2 linked regions of the Hydrogenovibrio crunogenus genome follow. The protein of the gene in region 2 interacts with the protein of the main gene of each other region in a pairwise test. Links are inferred from orthologs where the notes say so. Each region holds a gene or a part of one and is shown on either strand. Other genes may lie near its edges.

Region 1 (9,764 bases), 380 kb from region 2 along the record:
CCTTCTGCAACCACTTTGAGGCTCAAACTGTCGGCCATGGCTAAGATGGTGCGGACAATAGCCTGTCCTTCCTGACTTTCCAAGTTATCGATAAAAGAACGGTCGATTTTAATGGCATCAATTGGAAAGCTATGTAGATAGGCGAGAGAAGAATAGCCTGTTCCAAAGTCGTCAATGGACAATGAAACCCCCATGGCTTTCAGTCCTTTTAGGATGCTGATATTGTGATCGGCGTTGCTCATAGCCAAGCTTTCTGTGATTTCCAGATCAAGATACTTCGCAGGCAGAGTTGTGTTTTGCAACACTTCCTGTACTTCTTTGATTAAGTTTGAGCTGGAAAATTGCCGACCTGACAAGTTAACAGCGATACGCATTTCATCAAATCCATTCGCATGCCAATTTTCGGCTTCTTTGATGGCATTTTCTAAAACAAATCGACCAATGTTGACAATCATCCCATTGCTTTCTGCCATAGGTATAAAGACACCGGGTGAAATAGTCCCTTCGGTTGGGTGTTTCCAACGCACCAAAGCTTCAGCGCCATAAGGTTTTAAAGAGTGACCATCAATCTGAGGCTGGTAGTAAACTTCAATCTCATTGCGATCAAGGGCTTTTCTTAAATCATTTTCCAGCATCAGCTGTTCTTTTGATTCGGCATTCATTTCCGCTTGATAGAATAAAAACTGATTGCCGCCATTGAGTTTGGCCTGACTTCGAGCGATATTGGCATGCGCAATCAGCTCGCTGGCTTGATCTCCATCCTGGTTGATGATGCTGATGCCGATCGAGAAAGTGATAAACAATTCTTGATCTTTAACGTTATAGGCTTTCGAAATATCATGAAAAATACGACTGAGAGATAAGTTTAATTCTTGGGCGTCCTCGGCATTCTTAATCAAGATAGCAAATTCATCACTACCTAAGCGGGCCACGAAATCATCTTCTCGCGTGACTTTCTTTAAGCGTTGAGCAACGGTGCGAAGTAGCGCATCCCCATTTTCCTGTCCTAAGTTATCATTGATTTTTTTGAAGCGGTCAATGTCAAGAATCACGGTTGCGCTGTATTTGTCAGGATTGGTTTCTTTTATAAAATTCATTAGGTTTTTATTAAAGAAAGAACGGTTAGCCAAATCCGTCAGTTTGTCATGGCTGGATTGGTAATCGATCAGAGTTTCCGCTTTATGCAAACGACTGATATCCTGGGCCGACCCTGTAATCTTTGAGATGTCTCCATGTTCATCAAAGCTGACTTCCCCTAAACAATCCACATGAGATAATGAGCTATCATGATGCAGAACACGGAAACTGACTTGAATATCATTATAGCCTTGGCTGGCATCGGCAATGGCTTGTTGAATTAATGGCAGGTCTTTCGGAATAATATTGGAAAAGAATTGCTCTAAGGTGACATCTGCCTGATTCGGAATACCGAAAAGCTCAAAGGCTGAACTCGTGCCCGTCACCTGGTCTGCTTTTGCATCCCACTCCCAATAGCCCAGTTTTGCCAGTTTTTGGGCATACATAAGTTGAGACTGACTGGCTCTCAGCTGATCTTCGATTAAAGAAGAGTTAATGGCGTATTTAACTCGCTGACTGAGCAAAGACCAATTAATCGGTTTGGTGATAAAATCTGTCGCGCCACTGGTAAAGGCATGGTCAATTGACCCCATATCATCCTGCGATGTTAGCATTAAGATAGGGACGGCACGGCTCTTTTCATAGTTCCGGATGGCTTCAGTGGCTGCATACCCATCCATTATGGGCATCATCACATCCATTAAAATTAAGCAGGGTGACTCGTTGATAAATTTTGAAAAGCCCTCTTGACCATTTTTGGCATCGATGACTTTAAATCCGGATTTGGTTAGGACTTTATTTAGGGTCAAACGGGTGGTATCGTCGTCCTCAACTACGAGGATTAAAGAGGGATCAATCTGCTTAGAGCTTGTCTCAGAAAGTGGCATGAGAGTTCGTATCACCATTAATTGTTTGGCTAAGTGTAGCCGCTTTTTGTCGAAATTAAAACCTTTATGCCTTATGAAGATGTTAGGTTTCAAGCCAAAAGGTTACAGGCCCATCATTAATTAAACTGACTTGCATGTTGGCACCGAATTTTCCTGTTTGAGGGGAGCCAAACTTCTCGGTAATTAAGGTGACAAATTGCTTAAAAAGGTCGTGTGCCAAGTCCGGCGAAGCCGAGGTGTGAAAGCTGGGACGTAGTCCCTTTTTCGTATCGGCTGCTAAGGTAAATTGCGGCACCAGCAGTAATTCACCGCCTTGACCATTGAAGGCTTGTTGCAGATTGAGGTTCATTTTGTCATCTTCATCACTGAAAACACGGTAATGTAGGAGTTTATGAGCCATCTTTTCTAAGGATTCGGTTGAATCATGTGGTTGAAATCCGCATAAAACAACCAAACCCGATGAAATCTGCCCGATGATTTCATCTGAAACCGATACACTTCCTTGAGTCACTCTTTGCAATAAACAAATCATATTAAGGAGAGATGTCGCCATCAAGATAGAGTTGATCGGTCGCAGCCACCAGCGCTTGAGCAATTTCCAGCTCAAGGGCAGAGTGCCCTGCATGGTCGCATATAATCAGTTGAGCGTTTGGCATGGCTTGTGATAACGCATAGGCTTGATTGACCGGGCAAACCATGTCGTAACGACCTTGAATAATTTGGGTTGGAATTTTTCGAATATAGCCAATATTAGCTAAAATTTGGTTCGGTTCGATAAAGGCGTTGTATTTAAAATAATGACATTCGATGCGCGCCATAGCCAGTGCATGAAAGGGATCACCAAAATGATTCACTAGGTCCTTATCGGCTTTGAGTGTGGAGGTTCTTCCTTCCCAGACAGACCAAGCTTCAGCCGCACTCATTCGAGCAATTTCATTTTCACTGGTCAGGAGTTCGTAGTAGGCGCCAATCATATCGTTTCGTTTTTCTTCAGGAACCGGGGCAATAAAATCCTGCCAGTAATTCGGGTAAAATCGGTTGGCACCTTCTTGATAAAACCAACGAGTGTCTTCATCCCGGCATAAGAAAATGCCGCGTAACACCATAGAAATGACACGCTCTGGGTAGGCTTCAGCATAGAGTAAACTCAACGTTGACCCCCAGGAGCCACCAAACAATATCCAACGATCAATCTCTAAATGCCGTCGAATTTTTTCGATGTCTTCAATCAAGTGAGCCGTGGTATTGTTGGTTAAACAGGCATGAGGGCGGGATTTTCCGCACCCACGCTGATCAAATAAGATAATACGATATTCATCCGGATTGAAAAAGCGGCGTTGCATTGGGGTGGTGCCCCCACCGGGGCCACCATGGATAAACAAGACTGGCAGACCGAGGGGATTACCGCTTTCTTCGATGTAAAGCGAATGCGTGTTATCAACCTGTAAGCTATGTTCGCTATACGGCTTGATGGGCGGGTACAAGATCTGTTCTAAAGTCATCATAATGCAATTTTAGCCTAAACCGAACGGAAGACCAAAAGAATCTTTTTCAGAAAGCATAAACGAAAAAAGCCCCTAAAAAGTAACCAGGCCTGGTCATTTTTAGGGGCTTTTAATTTAAGCAGAGAGAAGCTTATAACTTGCTGCGGCCTGCTTTTTTACGTTCGTTTTCAGTCAATAATTTTTTACGAATACGGACGTGATGTGGGGTGACTTCAACCAGCTCGTCATCATCGATAAATTCAAGCGCTTGTTCCAGCGAGAAAATAATCGGTGGTGTCAAGGTTAGAGCTTCATCCGTTCCTGATGCACGCATATTCGTTAACTGTTTCCCCTTCAAAGGATTGACGGTTAAGTCATTGGCGCGACTGTGTAGCCCGATGATCATGCCTTCATACACTTCTTCCCCGTGACCGATATATAAACGCCCACGGTCTTGCAAGTTGAATAGGGCAAACGCTAAAGCTTTCCCTTGACCAATTGAGATCAATACACCGTTGTTACGCTCACCCAATGTGCCTGAGAATTTCGGACCATAATGAGAGAAGCTCGAGAAGATCAATCCGTTTCCTTGAGTCGCTGTCATGAACTCAGTACGGAACCCAATCAAGCCGCGAGAAGGAATGATGAAGTCGATACGTACACGACCATGTCCATCTGGCACCATGTCTTGCATTTCGGCTTTACGCTCACCCAATTTTTCCATGATGGCACCTTGTGCTTCTTCTGGCACATCTACCGTTAGGTTTTCGTAAGGTTCTTGCGTTTCACCATCAATTTCTCTGAAGATTACTTCTGGACGAGAAATCCCCATTTCAAAGCCTTCACGACGCATGGTTTCAATCAGAACGGATAAATGTAGTTCACCACGACCGGAAACTCGGAATTTGTTGGCGTCATCCGTTTCTTCAACGCGCAAGGCAACGTTGGTTAATAATTCTTTATCCAAACGCTCACGAATTTGACGAGAGGTTAGCAACTTACCATCCTGACCGACGAAAGGAGAGTCGTTGACTTGGAATGTCATGCTGACCGTTGGTTCATCAACCGTCAAGGCTGGTAAAGCTTCAACATGGTTCGGATCACATAACGTATCTGAAATGTTCAAAGGATCTAGCCCTGTGAATGCAACGATGTCACCGGCGTGTGCTTCTTCAACACTGACACGCTCAAGACCGTGGTAACCGAACAATTCACCCATTTTACCTTTACGTTCTTTTCCTTCGGCATCAATGATCACAATTGGCATTCCGGTTTGAACGGCCCCACGTTTGATACGGCCTGTTCCGATAACCCCTTTATAAGTGTCATAATCCAATGAGATACATTGCAACTGGAATGGTCCGCCCAAATCAACATCTGGTGCAGGTACGTTTTCCGTGATGATCTTGAAAATCGGTGTCATGTCACCTTCGCGAACATCTTCATCCAACCCAGCAAAACCATTTAGACCGGATGCATAAATCACATCAAAATCCATCTGTTCATCAGTGGCACCTAGACGGTCAAACAAATCAAATGTCTGGTCTAAAACCCAGTCAGGACGTGCGCCTGGACGGTCAATTTTATTGATGACAACAATCGGTTTTAGGCCTTGCTTCAATGCTTTTTCCGTCACAAAACGTGTTTGTGGCATCGGTCCTTCCACGGAATCGACCAAAAGCAATACCGAATCAACCATCGATAAAATACGTTCAACCTCACCACCGAAATCAGCATGGCCCGGAGTATCAACGATATTGATACGGAAATCGTTCCATTTGACGGCGGTGTTTTTAGACAGGATCGTGATACCACGTTCTTTTTCTAGATCATTGGAGTCCATCATACGATCCCCCATGTCTTTACGGATATCGTCAAAGGTGCCAGATTGTCTTAGAAGTTGGTCAACCAACGTGGTTTTACCGTGGTCAACGTGCGCAATAATGGCAATGTTGCGAATATGATCTGTGTTCATGCGGGGGACTCTCAATTTTTCAAAAAAACGTATTATACTGGAATGACAATAGAAGTTTGTGTAATCTGATGAAATGATTAAGATTTATTGCAGAAAGTCATGCAAAAATGGAAGTAAAGCCCGATATTGTGCGGGAGAGAGATTTTGAGCCAGCGAATTTTGCGTTGCTGACTTTCATCTCTCAGGGGGTTAAGCTGGCTTCTTACGAGTTAGATGTGGTTTTTTGAGCCTTTTCGAGACGAATGTAGCTTTGTAAAATGCCATAAGCCATCGTTCCGATCAGTAAGCCGATCAATGCAAAAATACCTGCAATTTTTCCTTCTCCAATCATGGCAGGGATGGTGCCTGGGCAGGAAGCCGTCATGCCCCAACCAATCCCAAATAACATGGCACCAGCGATTAACCCTTTCTGATAAGGTTTTTTAACAAAATCCACTTCTGCGCCGGTTGCAACGGCTGTGACATGAAATTTTTTCATCAGGGTGACCCCAATCATGGCGATGACCACAGCCATGGCAATGACAATCAGTAATTGGAAGTCCTGAAACAAGAACATCTTGGCATGGTAATCATAGGTGGTTGCGCCCGCATGACTCATAAAAAAACCAAAGGCAATTCCCATTAACAAGCCGAAAAAGTTATTGCGATAGACAAAGCTAAAAGAAACCAGGTATAGCCGAATGCTTTTTAAAATCGGTAGCTTATGCATTTTGAAATCCCTTTAGGTTCCGAATAATAAGTGAGTGGTAAAGAATGCGCTCATAAAGAACACTGCCCCTGCCAATAAGCTAGGAGGGTTGAGCATGGCACCGCCGACTAATGCGTGACCTGTTGTACATGCGCCCGCTAATCGTGCGCCGAAGCCAAGGAGGGCACCACCAAAGATTAGCCAAATGGCTTTACCGGCCAACGTTTGGGGTAGAATGTCGTTGTACATACCCATGTCAAAACTAAAATGCCAAGGCTCAGGGGAACCGAGAGCACTGATGAGTCCTCCTATAGGAATACCTAACAAAAACCAAAGGCGTGAATTGTTTATGTTTTTGTATTCACCTGTTCGAAAATATTCGACATTTTTGAACATCATGCCACAAAAGTTCCCATACCCAGTTGAGCACCCCGCAGGCTTGCCCATTAACCAGAAATGAAAAATAACAAATAAGCCCATGGCTATACCGGCTATCCAAGCGCTCCAAACAACAACTTCCATGATTTATCCTAGAATAAATTTGTTTAATTAATGGTATTTTTAAACAATGAAAACACAGAGTCAAAAAGAGGTTTTTTGTTAAGCTATAGAAAAATTTTATGGAATATAAAAAATATGAATCAATAAGGTTCGAAAGAGTAAGTAATTGTTATTAAAGAATAATTGAATTTAGCTTGGCTCTGATTGCTTTTCCCTTGGTATAGAAAGCATCGAAAGAAATATTTTTCAAGGCATAAAAATAATTATCGCTGTCGGTCAGCAGAAATACTTCGGATAAAAAATAAGCTGTGATATTCTAACAACCAATCTTTTAATTTCAGTCACTTATGTCAAATAATGATTTTTTTATAGGCCGACAGCCCATTCTAGATGGCAACAGTCAAGTGTATGGGTATGAACTTCTTTTCAGAGGTGGTTTTGACCCTAATGAAGCCGAGTTCGACTCTGCAGAAGGTGCAACGGCGACAGTTTTACATAACGCTATGATGAACCTGGGGCTCGAAACGATCGTGGGTGACAGAAAAGCGTTTATCAATTTTCCTCAAAGTTTTTTTTGCATCCATGATGAACCTAGTTTTTCTAATAATATTATTGTGATTGAGATGCTTGAAGATGTTGAGCCTACCGAAGAAGTGATTACCGGTGTGATGTCGCTTAAAGAAAAAGGTTATACCATCGCGCTAGATGACTTTATCTTCAAACAAAAATTGGTGCCTCTGATCAAGTTAGCCGATCTGATTAAGTTTGACGTTCAGTATGTCAAATTAGAGAATTTACCGGTCTTGTTTAATAAAGTTAAAACGGTGACCCGAGCAAAAATCGTGGCTGAGCGGGTAGAGACCAAAGAAATGTTTGCTGCTTGTAAAGAGGCGGGAGCTGATTATTTTCAAGGGTACTTCTTTGCCAAACCGGAAATTATCACGGGGCAGCAACTTAGTGTGAATCAATTGAATTTGATGCAATTGCTCGAAAAAATTGCGGATGAAGACATTAGCTTGGATGACTTGGTCAATGTCATTGAAAAAGATGTGGGGCTGTCGCACAAGTTAATGAAGTTTGCCGAGCAATACCGTAACGCCCGGATGCCAACCTTTTCAAGTTTAAAAGAAGTGATGAGTTTATTTGGATTAAAGCGGGTGCAGTCGTGGGCGACGATGTTATCGCTGGCCGCATTAAATGATGTCTTACCTGAAGTGTTTAACCTTGCAAGAGTGCGAGCGATTTTTATGCGCCGATTAGCTCAAAATAAAGGCTTAACGAATGTTGACAGTTATTATTTAGCCGGGCTCTTTTCGTTGCTGGATACTCTGATGGGAAAAGCGTTAGAAGAGCTTTTGTCACAGTTACCCATTAATGATGCAATAAAAATAGGTCTTGTTGAAGGGCAAGGAGTGTACGGAGATCTCTTGGCGACGGCTCAGCGATATGAAAATATCGCTGTAGACATTGAAGAACCTGGGGTGGCAGCGCTTTATTTTGAGGCGATTGCTGAAGCTTCAAAACAAGCGATTTAACCTAGGAAGGTATTTAGAGAGGTTAGGTTAATTGGCAAAATCTTCTGGATCATATCCCAAGTTCGGTGCCAGCCACTTCTCAGTTTCTTCAATTGACCAGCCTTTACGAACTGCATAGTCTTCCACTTGATCTCGGCCAATTGATCCGACGCCGAAATAGCGAGATTCTGGGTGGGCGAAATAGGTTCCGGAAACCGCAGCCGTTGGCGTCATCGCAAAACTTTCGGTGATTTCCAACCCAATTGTCTCATCTGGTTTGATTAAATCCCAGAGAATGCCTTTTTCAGTATGATCTGGGCAGGCTGGGTAACCCGCTGCCGGGCGAATGCCTTGATACCGTTCACGAATGATGTCTTCGTTTTCAAGCTGTTCATCGGGCGCATAGCCCCAATCTTCCTTACGAACCATTTCATGCAATGTTTCGGCAAAGGCCTCAGCAAAACGATCTGCCAATGCTTTCAGCATGATCGCATGGTAATCATCATGTTCCTTTTCAAAGCGCTCGACATGTTCATCGATGCCAATACCCGCTGTCACGGCAAAGAAGCCAATGTAGTCAGCGACGCCACTTTCTTTCGGAGCAATAAAATCGGACAGACAGTTGTTCGCTCCACCGCGTTTTTTCTCCGCTTGTTGACGTAAATGATGGAAGGTATGAAGCACTTCAGTTCGGCTTTCATCTGTGTAGACTTCAATATCATCCCCAACTCGATTGGCAGGATAGAATCCGTATACGGCTTTTGCTGTCAGCCAATTTTCATCAATGATTTTGGTCAGCATGGCTTGAGCATCGGCAAACACTTTGCGCGCTTCTTCTCCCACCACTTTGTCGTCTAAAATTCTTGGATAAAGACCATGCAACTCCCAAGACTGGAAGAAAGGGGACCAATCAAAGCGTTCCAGTAGTTTGTCTAATGGAAAATTCTCAAGCACTTTGGTGCCGAGGAAGCTTGGCTTAATAGGTGTGTAATTCTCCCAGGCCTGGTCGTTCAAAGCAGGGTTTAAGCGCGCTTGTTTAATCGGGATGCGCTTGACCTGCTTGGCGCGTGCTTTACGTTCCTCTCGGACTTGTTCGTATTCGGCTTTGATTTTGGCGGCAAATGTCTCTTTCAAGTCGTTTGAAATTAAGCTTTGCGCGACCCCAACCGCACGTGAGGCATCTTTGACATAAACCACCGGATGATCGTATTGCGGTTCGATTTTAACCGCCGTATGTGCTTTGGAAGTAGTGGCGCCACCAATCAGCAATGGAAGGTTCATGCCACGCTCTTGCATCAATTTGGCGACATTGACCATTTCTTCAAGAGACGGTGTGATGAGGCCTGATAGCCCGATGACATTGGCATTTTGCTCAATGGCGGTATCGAGGATTTTTTCGGCAGGCACCATGACCCCCAAGTCGATGACTTCAAAGTTATTACATTGCAGCACGACGCCGACAATGTTTTTACCGATATCATGTACATCCCCTTTCACGGTGGCCATGACAATTTTACCTTGCACCTGTCCTTCTGATTTTTCTGCTTCCAGATAAGGATCAAGATACGCCACTGCGCGTTTCATGACGCGTGCCGATTTCACCACCTGAGGAAGAAACATTTTCCCGGAACCGAATAA
Region 2 (6,044 bases):
ATGCACTGTTGATACTGGTTCCTCGCCACACAGATCGATTTTTGGAAGTGGCTGACTTACTGTCTGACAAACACATCCCGTTTGCAAGCCGTTCTAAAGATGAACTGATTCAATCAGACACGCAAGTTTATTTGGCCGATACCATTGGAGAACTGATGAATTGGTTTGCAGCTTGTGACGCTGCATTTATAGGTGGCAGTCTGGTACCTTTTGGCGGACATAATATCTTGGAGCCGGCCGCGCTGAAAAAGCCGGTTTTGTCTGGACAGTATCATCAAAACCTGCAAGCGCTCTATGATTCGTTCAAACAAGACGAAGCCATCTTGATTTCTCAAGATGAAAACGAACTGGCTCAACAGTTGATTCAATTGGCCGACTCTCCTGAATGGCGCAATCAAAAAGCCGAAGAAGCCTATGCTTGCTTTGAAAAACAATCCGGGGCTTTACCGAAATTAATGCATGAAATTGGTCAACTACTTCCGCCAACAGAATGAACCCAAAAATGACCAGGCCTGGTCATTTTTAAGTTTACCATCGGTTTAAATCACTTTTGAAAAACGATTTTGTGTGCCTTGTTTTAAATAAGCATCAAATGCCATACAAATATTTCGAATTAAGAGTCGTCCTGCCGCAGTGACATAGAGATCCGAATCAGACAATTCAACCAAGCCATCTTCAATCATTGGAGCCAATGCGTTCATTTCTTGCTCAAAATATTCTTTAAACACAATACCCCACTGAGCTTCAATACTGTTGAAATTCAGATGAAAATGACTGATTAAACGCGTAATCACATCACGGCGCAGCTCATCATCTTCAGTCAGCTCCACCCCTCTGAAGACAGCAAGGTGCCCGGCATCAATCGCCTGATAATAGTCATTCAGACTTTTATAATTCTGCGCATAGGTATTATTAATCAACGAAATCGAGGTAGCGCCCATGCCAATCAAATCGCATTCTGCATGGGTAGAATACCCCTGAAAGTTACGATAAAGGGTTTCATTTCGTTGAGCAATGGCAAGTTCATCGTCGGGTTTAGCAAAATGATCCATGCCAATATAAACATACCCCGCTTCCAGCAGGCGGTTGGTTGTGGCATGCAAAATGGCCAGTTTCTCATCCGGTGAAGGCATGTCCGCTTCGTTCATTTTTTTCTGTGTTGGAAACATGCTCGGCATATGGGCATAGTTAAAAATCGAAAAACGATCTGGTGCAACTTCCAAAACCTTGTCTAACGTTGCCATAAAGCCCGCTTCGGTTTGATGCGGCAACCCGTAAATCAAATCCACGTTCACCGACATAAACCCGGCTTCACGAGCGCCCTCCAAGACTTCAAACGTTTGCGCTTCCGTTTGAATACGATTCACCGCTTTTTGAACCTTAGGATCAAAATCTTGAACCCCTAAGCTCATACGATTAAACCCAAGCTCTCGCAATAGTTTAACCGACTCTTTATTGGCTTCTCTCGGATCAATTTCAATCGAGTACTCGCCTGAATCATCATCATGTAAATTAAAATGCTGACGGGTAACGGCCATCAATTCTCGCATTTCATCCATGTTGATAAAAGTTGGCGTACCGCCTCCCCAATGCAGCTGGTCTACTTTTCGGTTTGAATCAAATAATTTAGCCTGCATTTCGATCTCTTGATACAAACGCGCTAAATAAGGCGTGGTTTTGCTACGATCGCGTGTCCAGACTTTATTACAGGCGCAGAAAAAGCACACCGTATCGCAGAAAGGAATATGAAAATATAATGAGAGATTTCGATCTGATGCATTGCTGCGTTCTGCAGCTGCTTGATAGTCCGCCACGCCAAACGTTTCATCAAACTGTACTGCTGTTGGATAAGACGTATACCTTGGACCTGATTGGTTATAGCGCTTAATTAGATCTTCATCAAATCGAATAGATTGTTCCATAGAGCATCTCTTTTATCATTTAAATAGGCAGCTATTTCCAGGTTTACGATAATCTGCCTTCATTTTCAAAGCCAAAGAATTCTATCAAAAAAAAAGAGAACCAACGAAAGACCGTCAACAGACTTAATATAAATCAATCTTTCGTGTCTATTAGCAATGCGCTTTATGGTTTTTGGATTGGAATCACGTCATAGACTTGATGGCAAACTTGGTTCCGACCATTTTCTTTCGCCAAATAAAGCTGTTTGTCTGCCAGCTCAAAAACCTCTTCTTCCGACAAGCTTAATCCAGCCCAGTAACTCAGAGCGCCACAACTGACCGTTAAATGCATTTCCTGTTCGGTGCCAGCAAAAAATACTTCCTCTTCTACCGCCTTACGAATTCTTTCAGCCAACATTTCCGAGCCTTCAGAGTCCTTATCTAAGGTAATGATCACAAATTCCTCACCCCCCCAGCGAAACAGCATATCTTCTGTTCGCGCTACGTGATCTAAAATCTCAGCCACTCGTTTTAGAACAGCATCGCCCACCACATGGCCATGTTCGTCATTAACCGCCTTAAAGAAATCAACATCCACAATTACCAAATCCAACCAAAAGTCATGGCGTTTCGCAAAAGCCAGTGCTTTATCAAATTCCAAATCAAATGCTCGACGGTTGGGAAAGCCGGTGAGCGAATCGGCATTAGCTGCTGCCACAAACTCCTGTTCGATCAAGTTCAGCAACACTTCCATCACATCTTCAGAAGCCACTTCCATCTCGAATAACAGTTCAACAATATTTTCAGGCCGGTTATGGTTTGATTCTTCAATTGCCATCGTGCCTAAACGGTGAACTTGTTCATGGGCATTTAAAAACTTACGGCGCTTGGATTTCGGAATCAACTCCAGTCCACCATTGTCCAACCATTTGGCTAAACAACATTTTAGGTGGCTTGTTTCAAACCCATGAATATTTGTTTCATATCCCAACGAAAGTTCAAATGCTGAAATTTTCCAAGTTTGGTGGTCAATATAAGCTTGTAAGACATCTTTTGGTAAATCAAATGCCACCAAGCGATAAGAATTTTTAAGTCGACGAATTTCTTGACTGGATCGAGCTTTCATTCGCTCAATTGATTCTGCCACAGTAAAAATCGTTGCGACAATGGATTGCCCGACATCCAGAACATGACATAAACTGCTGGCCAACGCATCACTTTCCAGGCCTTCGGCATACATGATAAATTGCATTCGCATATGCGCGAACAACAACAAGATTTGATTTTGTGTCAGCCCGCTTTTTAACCAATAAAGCGCTTGATGATACTGAACATTATAAAAACTGTTCTGATACACACCATGAATCAGTTTTTGATAATAATCATTTGCCAGAAGCAATTCTGGCGTTAAGGCATGTAACTGATAAGCCTCAATCCATTGAGCCACACTTTGCTCAAATTGAGGTTCTTGTTCCAGTAAGTAAGAATAATGCTTCTCGACTTCCAGTTTATCGAGAGGGCTGATTCTGACCATTTCTTTTATCGTACTGATATGAATCATACGTCGCCACCTATCTTTTGAGTTCAGAGTCCTTGTGCAACAAAGGACAATTCCTTTTACTGGCTACTGACGAGAAAACAGCCAGGCCTGGTGAATTTTCATATTTCGAGCATAGTCTTTTGGCATGGTTCTTTGAGTGATATTTTCGATTTGATAGTCTGGCTCAAAGATTGCCTTATCTAATTTAAATTTTCTTAAGTTGGTTGAGAAGATAAGTTTGCCATCTTTTGACAACAACTTCAGTGTTTTTTGAATTAAATCAACATGGTCACGTTGAATATCCAAGGTACCTTCCATGCGTTTCGACGTTGAAAACGAAGGCGGATCCAAAAAAATCACATCAAATAAATCTTTCGGGTTTTGAGTCGCTGTCTCCAACCATTCCAGTACATTCTCCTGCTGTAAAACATGCTGTTTTTCGTTAATGTCATTACACATAAAATTGTGTTTTGCCCAATACAAATAGGTTTTTGACATATCCAAACTCAAACTGCTTTTACAGCCGGCTTTCACCGCTTCCGCCGTGGCGGTTGCGGTATAGCAAAACAAATTCAGCAGCCGTTTACCCGCTGCTAATTTGGCCACTTCTTGGCGCACCTGACGATGGTCCAAAAAAATCCCCGTGTCTAAATAGTCAGTAAAATTCACTCGTAAACGCGTTTGGTTTTCGACAATGGTGAAGAACGCTTTTTGCTCGTCCAAACGCTCATATTGATCCTGACCTTTTTGTTGACTACGCACCTTAAAGACGATTCTTTCAGGCGAGACATTAAAGACCGAGGGTAATACCGACATGGCTTCATACAAACGGCGCTTGGCTTTGGTTGGGTTGACAGTTTTCGGCGGCGCATACTCAGCAACTACCACCCAAAGCCCCGATTCCAAAGTGTCGTATAAGTCAATGGCTAAAGCATATTCAGGGATATCCGCATCGTACACGCGGTAGGCTGAAATATCATTTTGCTTCACCCAGGATTTTAAGCCTTTCATATTCTTGCGAATACGGTTCGAGACCATCTTCGCATTGTCGGTGTTAGCCAAATCTGGCTGTAGTTGCAAAACCTGTTCCGCCAAATCTTGTTTGGGCTGTAACGCCGGCTGCCTAAACCATTCTTCTTCAATCTCAAAGCGGAATAAACGACACGCCATTGCGCCGTTAAAAAAGTCATGAGAACGTTTAGCCTTAATGCCTAAAAACATGCCCAGCTCGGTATGACACGTCAATACCGCGGCTTTCCAGTGAACAAATTCCGCCTTCAGATACTCACCAAGCTTTAAATAAACTTGTTTAACGGTCTCTTCTTCTCCAAGACGCTCACCGTAAGGCGGGTTACAAACAATCAAACCGGGTTGCCAATCCCCCCACTTTCGGCCTTGTTCAACTGCCATTTGCTTGATTTCAATCACATCATCATAACCCGCCGCTTGAATACTGTTGCGCGCCACATCCAATGACTTATGAGAAATGTCGGAACCATAAATATTCGGTAAATGCCTTAAACCAGCCTGTTCTCGCTGTTCAGCTTCATCAACCAAGTTTTGCCACAATAATTCATTGTGTCCCAGCCAGTAATTCAATAACATTTCACCGGATTTGGCTAACCCTGGTGCGGTATCGGATGCCATCAAAGCAGCTTCCACTAAAAAGGTTCCCGACCCACACATGGGGTCGTAGAAAGCCCCCCCTTGTCGTGCAATCTCCGGCCAATTGGCGCGCATCAAAATCGCTGCGGCGACATTTTCTTTCAAGGGCGCTTCAACTTGAATCCCCTCACGATATCCACGTTGATGCAAGCTATAACCCGACAAGTCCAGACTTAACGTCAATTGGTTACGATTCAAGTGCCCATGCACTCGAATATCAGGCACTTCGGTGTCAATAGAAGGTCGCACTTGATAATGTTCTCGGTAATAATCGACAATCCCATCTTTGATTTTTAACGCCCCATAATGACTGTGTGTAATCCCCAGTCCCTGCCCAGAAAATGAGACGGCAAAAGTGCCTTCTTTATCTAAATGTTGTGACCAGTCAATAGACTGTACGACCGAACTTAAGGCCTCTTGATTCGGTAATTCCGTTTCCAGTAGCACCAAATATATCCGATTGGCCAAACGAGACCACAAACAACTGCGATAACCAACTTCTAACTCTCCATCAAAAGTAGCCCCGGTCGGCTGGGTTTTGATATTCTCGGCACCGAAAGTGGTCAGCTCCTCTCGAAGCAGTTCATTTAACCCTTTAGGCGCAGTTGCAAAAAAACGACACATTGAAATTACCTATCTTTAAAAACGTTATTTTACTGCATTCCGGCCCAACACTTTAGTAAAATGGCCTACCTAAATCAAACACTTGGACGGTTGATTCATTGACGGCCATGATTTAGTCAATGTTTAGGACTTGCACTTCCAATTAAAACGGTCCAGACTGCATAACAAACACAACAACTATAAGCACATTTGAACATCACTATGACACCAAAATTTTACCGACATTTTTTCATGGTTTGTATGGCCTTTATCCTTTTATCAGGTCCTCAAGCTTATGCCTATACTCCGCCGCCACAGTCAGAGTCTGACTTCCA

The links.
Region 1: the proteins of rlmKL (region 2) and typA interact in binary tests that used the Escherichia coli proteins (3 or more experiments, as listed by UniProt). The link is inferred for Hydrogenovibrio crunogenus from one-to-one orthologs.

The regions. Positions count from the first base shown.
Region 1 is NZ_CP032096.1:178,714-188,477, forward strand. The notes cover bases 3,012-5,928. They hold typA (translational GTPase TypA), read right to left. Parts: upstream 5,424-5,928; coding sequence 3,600-5,423; downstream 3,012-3,599. Other genes in these bases: pip (prolyl aminopeptidase), read right to left, coding at 3,012-3,469; GHNINEIG_RS00795 (YeeE/YedE thiosulfate transporter family protein), read right to left, coding at 5,626-5,928. Also shown: GHNINEIG_RS00775 (two-component system response regulator), read right to left, coding at 1-1,964; dtd (D-aminoacyl-tRNA deacylase), read right to left, coding at 2,047-2,496; more of pip, read right to left, coding at 2,498-3,011; more of GHNINEIG_RS00795, read right to left, coding at 5,929-6,132; GHNINEIG_RS00800 (YeeE/YedE family protein), read right to left, coding at 6,145-6,633; GHNINEIG_RS00805 (EAL and HDOD domain-containing protein), read left to right, coding at 6,960-8,147; metH (methionine synthase), read right to left, coding at 8,175-9,764. UniProt on the Escherichia coli protein: A 50S ribosomal subunit assembly protein with GTPase and nucleotide-independent chaperone activity, required for 50S subunit assembly at low temperatures, may also play a role in translation.
Region 2 is NZ_CP032096.1:560,110-566,153, reverse strand. The notes cover bases 3,129-6,044. They hold rlmKL (bifunctional 23S rRNA (guanine(2069)-N(7))-methyltransferase RlmK/23S rRNA (guanine(2445)-N(2))-methyltransferase RlmL), read right to left. Parts: upstream 5,731-6,044; coding sequence 3,526-5,730; downstream 3,129-3,525. Other genes in these bases: GHNINEIG_RS02605 (lytic murein transglycosylase), read left to right, coding at 5,932-6,044; GHNINEIG_RS02615 (GGDEF domain-containing protein), read right to left, coding at 3,129-3,462. Outside these bases: GHNINEIG_RS02625 (3-deoxy-D-manno-octulosonic acid transferase), read left to right, coding at 1-494; hemN (oxygen-independent coproporphyrinogen III oxidase), read right to left, coding at 540-1,922; more of GHNINEIG_RS02615, read right to left, coding at 2,086-3,128. UniProt on the Escherichia coli protein: Specifically methylates the guanine in position 2445 (m2G2445) and the guanine in position 2069 (m7G2069) of 23S rRNA. Methylation occurs before assembly of 23S rRNA into 50S subunits.